Regions from separate parts of the Thalassotalea sediminis genome, predicted to be linked through region 1. Evidence: predicted binding sites of a transcription regulator. Region 1 holds the regulator's gene; each other region holds the start of a gene.

Region 1 (2,212 bases):
ACTTAGCAAATTTTTTGTTCACGATGTCACGCATTGGGGTAGTAATTTCAACATGATGTCCGGCAAGATTAATTTGCATAAGCTGTATCCTTCTACTAGAGAGTTAAAGTAAACTTTTACGTTGGTTAGACGGAGGAATACTTAGCGATTCTCGATACTTAGCTATAGTCCGTCTGGCAACATTGATTCCCTGTTCAGCCAATAGTTCAGCCATTTTACTGTCACTAAGAGGCTTTGCAGGTACTTCGGCAGCTACAAGCTTTTTAATTAAAGCGCGTATAGCTGTTGAAGAACATTCTCCACCATTTTCTGTACTGACATGGCTGGAGAAAAAATACTTAAGTTCAAAAATTCCACGTGGTGTATGCATATATTTTTGTGTAGTAACACGTGAAATCGTTGATTCATGCATATCTACTGCTTCGGCAATATCATTCAGAACCATAGGACGCATAGCTTCGGGCCCATGTTCAAAAAAACCTTGTTGTCTTTGCACAATGCAGTTTGATACTTTTAATAGGGTATCGTTTCGGCTTTCTAAACTCTTAATAAACCATTTTGCTTCTTGTAAATTTGAACGAATAAATTGACTATCATTCGAATTTTTCATTGACCGAGCCATAGAAGCATATTGCTGGTTAACCGCTAGTTTAGGCGCAGTATCAGGGTTTAGCTCTACAACCCAACGACCATTTTTCTTTTCAACAGAAACATCAGGTATTACATACTGATCATCACTTTGAATAACAGAATCACCAGGGCGAGGATCTAATGATTGAATTAACCGAATAACTTCACGTAATTGATCTTCTTTTAAACGTGTTTTACGCATGATTTGTCGATAATCACGGTTACCAAGTAAATCAATATATTCATTAATCACGATCTTACTTTCGTTAACCCAAGGGGTATCTTTATCAAACTGGTTTAACTGTATCGTTAAACATTCTGCAATTGAACGCGCACCAACACCTATAGGGTCAAACATATTTATACGTTTTAAGACCGCTTCTACTTCATCTAATTCAACGTCATCGACGCCAACAGACTCTAGGATTTCTTCAGTTGTAACCGTTAAATATCCAGCGTCGTCAATGGCATCAATAATTGCCATTGCAATGGCTTCATCGGTTTCAGAAAATGGGGTTAATTTCATTTGCCAACGCAAATGATCTTGAATGGAGTCTGTGGTTTCACCTTGATAAACAAAATCATCTGAGGCAGGGGCGGCACCAGTATTAGATACACCAGCACTGTAACTTTCGTCCCAAGTCGTATCAATATTAAGCTCTTCAGGAATGTCTGATTTATCCATCGCTTCAGTGGTGCTGATTTCATCAACGGTTGGTGTTGAATCTTCCGAGCCATCACTAGTATTATTTATTGTCTCGTCATTAGTTTTTGCGGAAAAGGCTTCTTCTAAGTTATCGGGTTGGTTATCGTCTGAAGACGAAGCAGATTCGTCCACCTCTAATAAAGGATTACTTTCTAATGCCTCTTGAATTTCTTGTTGTAGATCCAAGGTGGACAACTGCAATAACTTTATCGCCTGCTGGAGTTGCGGCGTCATTGTAAGTTGTTGTCCAATTCGGAGTTGCAGACTTGGGCGCATTAATTACTTCTTATCCTTTCAAGTAAATCTTATTTTTTCTAAAGCATATCATAACTATAACGTGAATTGTTCACCGAGGTATACATCTCTTACCTGCTGATTTGCAAGGATTTGATCTGCATCACCTTGGGCGATTAATTCACCATGACTAACAATGTAAGCATGCTCACAAACATCGAGTGTCTCTCTAACGTTATGGTCGGTTATTAATATGCCAATGCCTTTATTTTTTAAGTGTAGAATAATTTTTTTTATATCACCTACAGAAATTGGGTCAACGCCAGCAAATGGTTCATCTAACAATATAAATTTTGGGTCAGCTGCAAGTGCTCTGGCAATTTCAACACGACGACGTTCACCACCAGATAGGCTCATGCCTAAATTTTCGGTAATGTGCCCTATGTTAAATTCTTCTACTAAATGTTCTAACTTCTCTTCTCGTTCTATGTCTGTTAATTCTTTTCTTGTTTGCAATATTGCCATGATATTTTCGTAAACGGTTAACTTACGAAAGATCGAGGCCTCTTGTGGTAAGTATCCTATACCTCGGCGCGCACGTTCATGCATAGGTAACAGTGTAAGGTCTTCGTCATTTAACGT
Region 2 (2,212 bases), 280 kb from region 1:
TGTGCATCACTCACACCTGTTGTCGATTTATCTGATTGTTGGTTTTCGCCTGCAAGCGCTTTTAAAAGCTTGTCGGTATTTTTCTTATCTGCGTCCTCAGATTGAATTGCTTTTATCTGCCCATCAACATTAACTTCATTTTGTTTTTGTTCATTTGATGTGTTTTTATTATTTCGACCTGACAATATCGCTTGAATTTCAGCGGCAAGTTTTTGTTCTTTATGCGCTAATTCAACCGTTTCTGACGGCTTTTTACCTGATTGTTCAAGCTGTTGTTGCGCATTAATTTGCTTTGCAGCCTCTAATGCTTCTTGCATTGCTTTTTTATGAACATTACTGTGTTCTGTTGAAACAACTTCAGAAGCATTGATAAAATCAAGTAGCTTTATTGCCACTTCAGCACGTGTATTATGCACCTCTGCATCAACAAATTTCGATGCTTTTTTAGTTTCACCTGGTTGAGAATGCTCAGACTGTTGCGCTTGATTTTTAGTTATTGCTTCATCTTCTGCTGAGCTTGATTCCTTTACAGGCTCATTACTGTCTTTGCTCTGCGCCGCTTGAGTTGAAGCGTCAGCATCTTCTTTTGTTTTTTGTTCTACAGTTTTATCTATATCTGCTTTTTGATCACTTTGCTTGGTCGATACATCATTATTTTTGCGACTTTCCACAGTGTCACGGTCATGATCTTGCCGCTTTTTGCCGTTATTCTTCGCTTGATTTTCGTTCATGTAACCAGCAAAACTTGAGGTTTGTCTATCTACACCTGAATCTTTATTTGAACCAATATGAGATAATAATCCTTTATTTTCAGAACCTTGGTTAACTTCTACGGGTAATACGTTCATTTGTGTCATCGTAAAAACCTTCACTAATCAGTTAGATGTTGTTGCCTTGCCCAAAACGGTTCAGGCACAGCCTAAGAGAGATAAAGCAAATTCTATTCCAATTAATAATAAAAAAGTGAAAATAGGGTGTTTTGATACTTAACCAACATACAAAACAACTTATCTATGATGATTACGTCTAAGGAATTGCTGGGCAGCTATTTCGTCAAACATTGCTTGTTCAGCTCTGTTTGCTTTTTTAGTTAGTAATAATTGTTGTTTTTCTTGTAATTTTTCTACAGCTTGCACTTTTTGTCGTTGTAACATCCATTGTTGTTTACGTTGTTCCATCAAGGCTTTCGCCTGTTTAATAGCAATTTCAACCTGCTCTGCAGCATTATCAAGTTTAGCAACGAACGCGTGAAAATGACGATACGTGACACTATCAACCCCTGACAACGCACGTTGATCGAGACGTTTCATATATTCCAACCTGAACTCCCCTACGCTTTGTAATCGCATTACGTTATCTTGGTAATCTTTTTCAGCCAGTTGCAATTGCTGAATAGCTTTCTGCTCTTTGTCTGACTCAAATTTATGTAGCGTTTTTAGTTGCTTCATTGACATCAATAACTACCTTCAATCACGTTATTCTTGATTCGCTGTATTCTGTTGCTGTGCATGCGCCTGTGCCGCACCAATAACTTCTTGTAATTGTTCTAAACTTTGATCATACGGAACGATTTCTGTCATTTTCTGTTGCAAGAAAAAATTAATAACCGGTAATAACTGAATTGCCTGATCGATTCTCGGATCCGTTCCCTTGCTATACGCGCCTATAGAAATTAAATCTTTGTTTTGTTGATATAATGAGTAGAACTGCTTTAACCCCCTAGCTAGCTCTTGATGTTCTTCACTCGTCACCATTGGCATAACACGTGAAATTGATCCTTCAATGTCAACGGCGGGGAAATGTCCGCTATCGGCAAGTTCACGAGATAATACAATATGGCCATCAAGTATCGCCCGCGCGGCATCTGCAATTGGATCTTGTAGATCATCACCTTCAGTTAACACAGTAAAAAATGCTGTGATAGCACCTTGACCATCACCACCATTACCAGCACGTTCAACAAGTTGAGGTAACTTTGAAAAAACTGATGGTGGATAACCTTTCGTTGCGGGCGGTTCTCCAACAGCAAGCGCTATTTCACGTTGCGCTTGTGCATAACGGGTGATTGAATCAATGAGTAACAGTACGTTCAACCCTTGATCTCGAAAATATTCAGCTATCTGTACAGCTGTTTCACAGCCTTTTAAACGCATCAGTGGCGAATTATCAGCTGGGGCCGCAACAACCACTGAACGTTGACGCCCTTCTTCAC
Region 3 (2,212 bases), 120 kb from region 1:
AAAGAAAAGCCAATGGTGAAGCCGTTGCTAGGTTAATTTGCAAATAAATAATTTAATTAGGCTATTTCAAACTAGCTTCGGCGAGTTTGAAATAGCCTTAAATTTGCAACTTAAGAATCAAATGTGTTGATGATAATTGATGCCCTTTTAGTGTTTTCTAATTTGATTATGTAATTTCATTTTCAAATTTTTTGTACTGTTATCACAACGCTGTACTTTTAAATATTGACTTTGACAATCCGCATTTGATGGTCACGTACTTCTTGTTTTCAGATAGATAAAATACGTCTCTAGCATGCCATATTTCGAGTGTTATTGATTCTTTTATTCGATACAAGCAATTGGAGGTACTGTTAAAGGTGCTTGTATTGGTGCCATTCTCACTATGTATACTACTCTTTTAAGATCATTTCTTTGTCTATATTTCTTTCTTTAAAGCGGGCGCGAAGGGCTTTCGTTGCAATGAATACTTCTCGTAATGACATTATTAGTCCGATGATCAAGCTGAGCATGGCGGCAATAAAGACCATGGCTATACTTGTTGATAAATTTATCGCAAATATATGACTAACAAAGAGTAATACAATAACAAAACATAAAAGTAAGGCACACAATGAGCATAGGGTATACGACTTATTGAGCACCGAAATACGTGTCCATAAGTAGTCGAGCTCATTAAATTGCGCTTTTTTTAATGAACTGTCTTCTGTGTTAGGTATCGCAAACTCTAAATTGCGGGCTCTCTCCATTGCTCTAGCAAGTCTGTTTGATAGTACCCCTAAAAGCGATGCAACGCCCGTTATCAAAAACACAGGTGCTACAGCTGACTGTATAACCCCGCCAATCGTAATAATGTCTAAGATCTGATTATTCATAATTCCATGAGCTCTGTTTAAATGGCTGTGATCATCTGCGTAATAATAATTGTTCGTACGCAGTTTTTGTTACTTAGGGGGCTCTGTGTATCAGTAGACTGAATTTAGTCATTCTCAATTTTATTACAGCATAGTCTGTTAGTCATCACTTTAGTACGGGATTATTATTTCGCTTGGCTTTAATTTATAGCTAAACCAATATCTTTTAATAAGTTACTTTACTTCGCCAGTACCAAAGGTTGGTAAATCTGCCGCGATTAGCGACTCTTACATTTGTATTGTAAATTTTACATAGTCACTACAATGTTATCAGCGTAAATTTTCTTCGTGATCTTTATTAATCCAAATAAAAACAATATGTTAAGAGTTTATTTTTCTTTTGGCATGTATATAGCAATATCTAAGTGAATTTGTAATAGAGGAGTTTACAATGGATATTTTTAGCGCCATTCGCGGTGATCATGATAAGCAACGTTTATTAATGAAAGCATTGGTTGAAACTAATGGTAACTCGAAAAGCCGTAGAGCGTTTTTCAGTGATCTTAAACAACATTTAACACAACATTCTGTTGCCGAAGAGCGTCATTTTTATGCACCTTTGATTGCAGAAGATAGCACTATTGATATCACACGTCATGGTATTGCCGAGCATCAGGAAATAGACGAATACTTAGCAGAACTAGAAACAACTGATATGAGTTCTTCTGCTTGGTTAAAAACGATGAAGGCGCTGCAGCATAAAGTGTTACATCATCTTGCTGAAGAGGAACGCGAGTTTTTTCAACAAGCTGGTCGCGTATTAACGGATGAACAGAAAAAGTCATTAGCGAAAAAATATCAACAAGAAATGCAAACATCTCACTAATTTTTCGTGCCGAATATAACCTATAACCGAGCCAAAATGGTGTTCGGTATCTTTAAGGAAGACTATGCATCAAGTTGTCATTAATCATTTAATAAGCAAGAAAGGCATTGTAAGTACGATCGTTTTACTGTTTGTTTTGAGCTTAAATTCTGCCTATGCCTACACAGAACCTCAAGCGAAGGCAAGTAAACAAAAATCGATATTAGATGAACGCGATAAATCAAACAGTAAAGCGACATCAAACCCGTTTTCTATTTCTCAATATCGTCAAAACTACTTGTTGCCATTTACCTACGTAAGTGATCCAAACCCTTTAGACGCCAAAGGGTTAAATCAAAAGAATATTGATAACATCGAAGCGAAGTATCAGCTGAGTATTAAATTACCTATTTATTTAACCGAGCAAAATAATTCGGGTTTATATTTTGGCTTTACTGCAACGTCATTCTGGCAGGTATATAACAGCGAAGGT
Region 4 (2,212 bases), 250 kb from region 1:
ATCTAATAACATTGCTAATGTTAATACCGTTGGCTTTAAAGAGTCACGGGCTGAATTTGTTGATGTTTATGCATCGTCTTTACTAGCTGCGGGTAAAACTAAAGTGGGTGATGGGGTGTTAACATCTGATGTTGCTCAACAGTTCTCTCAAGGTAGTATTCAATTTACTAACAACGCCTTAGATTTAGCTATTACTGGTAATGGTTTTTTCGCTACAGTGCCTGAGTTAGATAGCTTAGAAACCTCATACACCCGAGCGGGCCAGTTTAAATTAAACGACAGTAACTTTGTGGTCAACTCACAAGGCCAGCATCTACTAGGTTTCCCCGTTAATGCTGACGGATCTTCGGCGTCAGTGAGTTTAAGTACCGCTTCTCCTATTCGTATTCCAACTTCATCTGGTGCGCCAACACAAACCAGTGAAGTGGATATTCGCATGAACTTACCCGCAGGTGATGCCATTATTACCGGTGCACCGGGTAATTTTGACCATACTGATCCATTAACTTATAACCATTCTACATCAGTCACTGTGTTTGATTCCTTAGGGGATAGTCATGTAATGACCTATTATTTTGTCAAATCTGCGGCAAATACCTGGGATGTATTTACTGGGGTCGATGGCACATTAGTACCGATTGAAGATCCTGCAGGTGGTAGTACTAACCCCGTTGGTGGTACCGTATCTGGTCCTTTAGCCCCTGGTGGTATTGTTGGTGCTCAGTTAACCTTTACCAATTCTGGTGATTTTGATTCGATGATACCAACACCTGCAGAAGGCGGCATTGTTACGCTTCCGTTAGGTGCTGGTATATTAGCTAATGGCGCAGATGCGACCCAAACCATTGCCATTGACTTTAATTTAGATCCGGGTGGCCCTAATGCCAATGAACCAACTCAGTTTGCCTCAAATTTTGAAGTTACAGCACTGGAACAAGATGGGCTAGCCGTTGGTCGATTGACTGGTATTGATATTGATACTGATGGTTTGATTCGAGCAACATACAGTAATGGTACATCAGAGCCATTGTCACGTATTGCACTCGTTAACTTTGCTAACGAACAGGGCTTAACGCAAATAGGAAATACTTCATGGAAAGAAAGTATTAGCTCTGGTGAAGCACTCGCTGGCGAAGCTGGCACAGGTACCTTTGGTACAGTACAATCGTCAGCCCTTGAGCAATCAAACGTGAACTTAACCACAGAGCTAATTGATTTAATATCTGCACAACGAAATTTCCAAGCTAACTCACGTTCGCTTGAAGTTGATAATCAGTTAAACCAAACGATTTTACAGATTAGATAACAGATTTTACGTTATTAATATAAAGCCCTTAATGTTAGTTAAGGGCTTTTTTGTACCTAATTCTCCTTGACTTTACTCTCCCTTCATTTTTATCCAGCTTTATTACATTAGTTGGCACTTTACTTGCATTTTGAAAGTATCACTTTTTTAGATTGGAATTTACCGTGGACAAAATGCTTTATATCGCCATGAGTGGTGCCAAGCAAAACATGAAGTCGTTAGCGATAAATGCTAACAACCTTGCCAATGCAAAGACGACTGGGTTTAAGGCTGACCTTGCCCAAGCACGTTCTATGCAAGCATTTGGCGAAGGTTTACCGACACGTGTATTTGCCATGACTGAAAAAGCTAGCCAAAACTTTGACAGTGGCTCTTTGCAAACTACAGGGCGTGATCTTGATATTGCTGTGCAAGGCGCAGGTATGATTGCCGTTCAAGCAAAAGATGGCCTAGAAGCCTACACACGAGATGGTCATTTAACCATTACCGAAGAAGGCTACCTTCAAACACCTAATGGTGATTTAGTCATGGGTGACGGGGGGCCAGTGTTTTTGCCATTACCTGTAAATAACATAAAGATTTCAAAAGACGGCACGATTATGGTTCAACCAGCTGGCGCGCCAGCATCAGTGCAAGAAGAGGTTGGACGTATTAAGTTAGTAAATCCAGACGTACGTTCTTTAGTGCGAGGTAATGATGGCTTATTTCGTGGTGAACTGGCTAATCAACAAGACGCAGATCTAGGCGTTACGATTCAAAGTGGCATGTTGGAATCTAGCAACGTTAATCCAGTGAGCGAAATGACACAGATGATCTCACTGCAGCGCCAATTTGAAATGCAATTAAAACTTATGAAAACCGCTGAAGAAATAGATTCAGCGAGCGCATCACTATTGCGTGCTTTTT

The links. Region 1 encodes sigma-54, which starts transcription at its own class of promoters, with help from an activator protein. Its sites were predicted from a motif close to GTTGGCACGNNNNTNGNNT; they were not measured.
Region 2: a site for sigma-54 is predicted at 932-950, ahead of QUE09_RS13380 (flagellar hook-length control protein FliK). Genes of this name have one in related genera too.
Region 3: a site for sigma-54 is predicted at 1,254-1,272, ahead of QUE09_RS15105 (hemerythrin domain-containing protein). Genes of this name have one in related genera too.
Region 4: a site for sigma-54 is predicted at 1,417-1,435, ahead of flgF (flagellar basal-body rod protein FlgF). Genes of this name have one in related genera too.

The regions. Positions count from the first base shown of each region.
Region 1 is NZ_AP027361.1:3,193,515-3,195,726, reverse strand. It holds gene hpf (ribosome hibernation promoting factor) at 1-79, opposite strand, end outside; gene QUE09_RS14615 (RNA polymerase factor sigma-54) at 104-1,612, opposite strand; gene lptB (LPS export ABC transporter ATP-binding protein) at 1,667-2,212, opposite strand, start outside.
Region 2 is NZ_AP027361.1:2,910,879-2,913,090, forward strand. It holds gene QUE09_RS13380 (flagellar hook-length control protein FliK) at 1-857, opposite strand, end outside; gene fliJ (flagellar export protein FliJ) at 1,008-1,454, opposite strand; gene fliI (flagellar protein export ATPase FliI) at 1,476-2,212, opposite strand, start outside.
Region 3 is NZ_AP027361.1:3,312,599-3,314,810, reverse strand. It holds gene QUE09_RS15115 (hypothetical protein) at 1-47, shown strand, start outside; gene QUE09_RS15110 (DUF2721 domain-containing protein) at 393-875, opposite strand; gene QUE09_RS15105 (hemerythrin domain-containing protein) at 1,306-1,740, shown strand; gene QUE09_RS15100 (phospholipase A) at 1,805-2,212, shown strand, end outside.
Region 4 is NZ_AP027361.1:2,944,641-2,946,852, reverse strand. It holds gene flgE (flagellar hook protein FlgE) at 1-1,306, shown strand, start outside; gene flgF (flagellar basal-body rod protein FlgF) at 1,471-2,212, shown strand, end outside.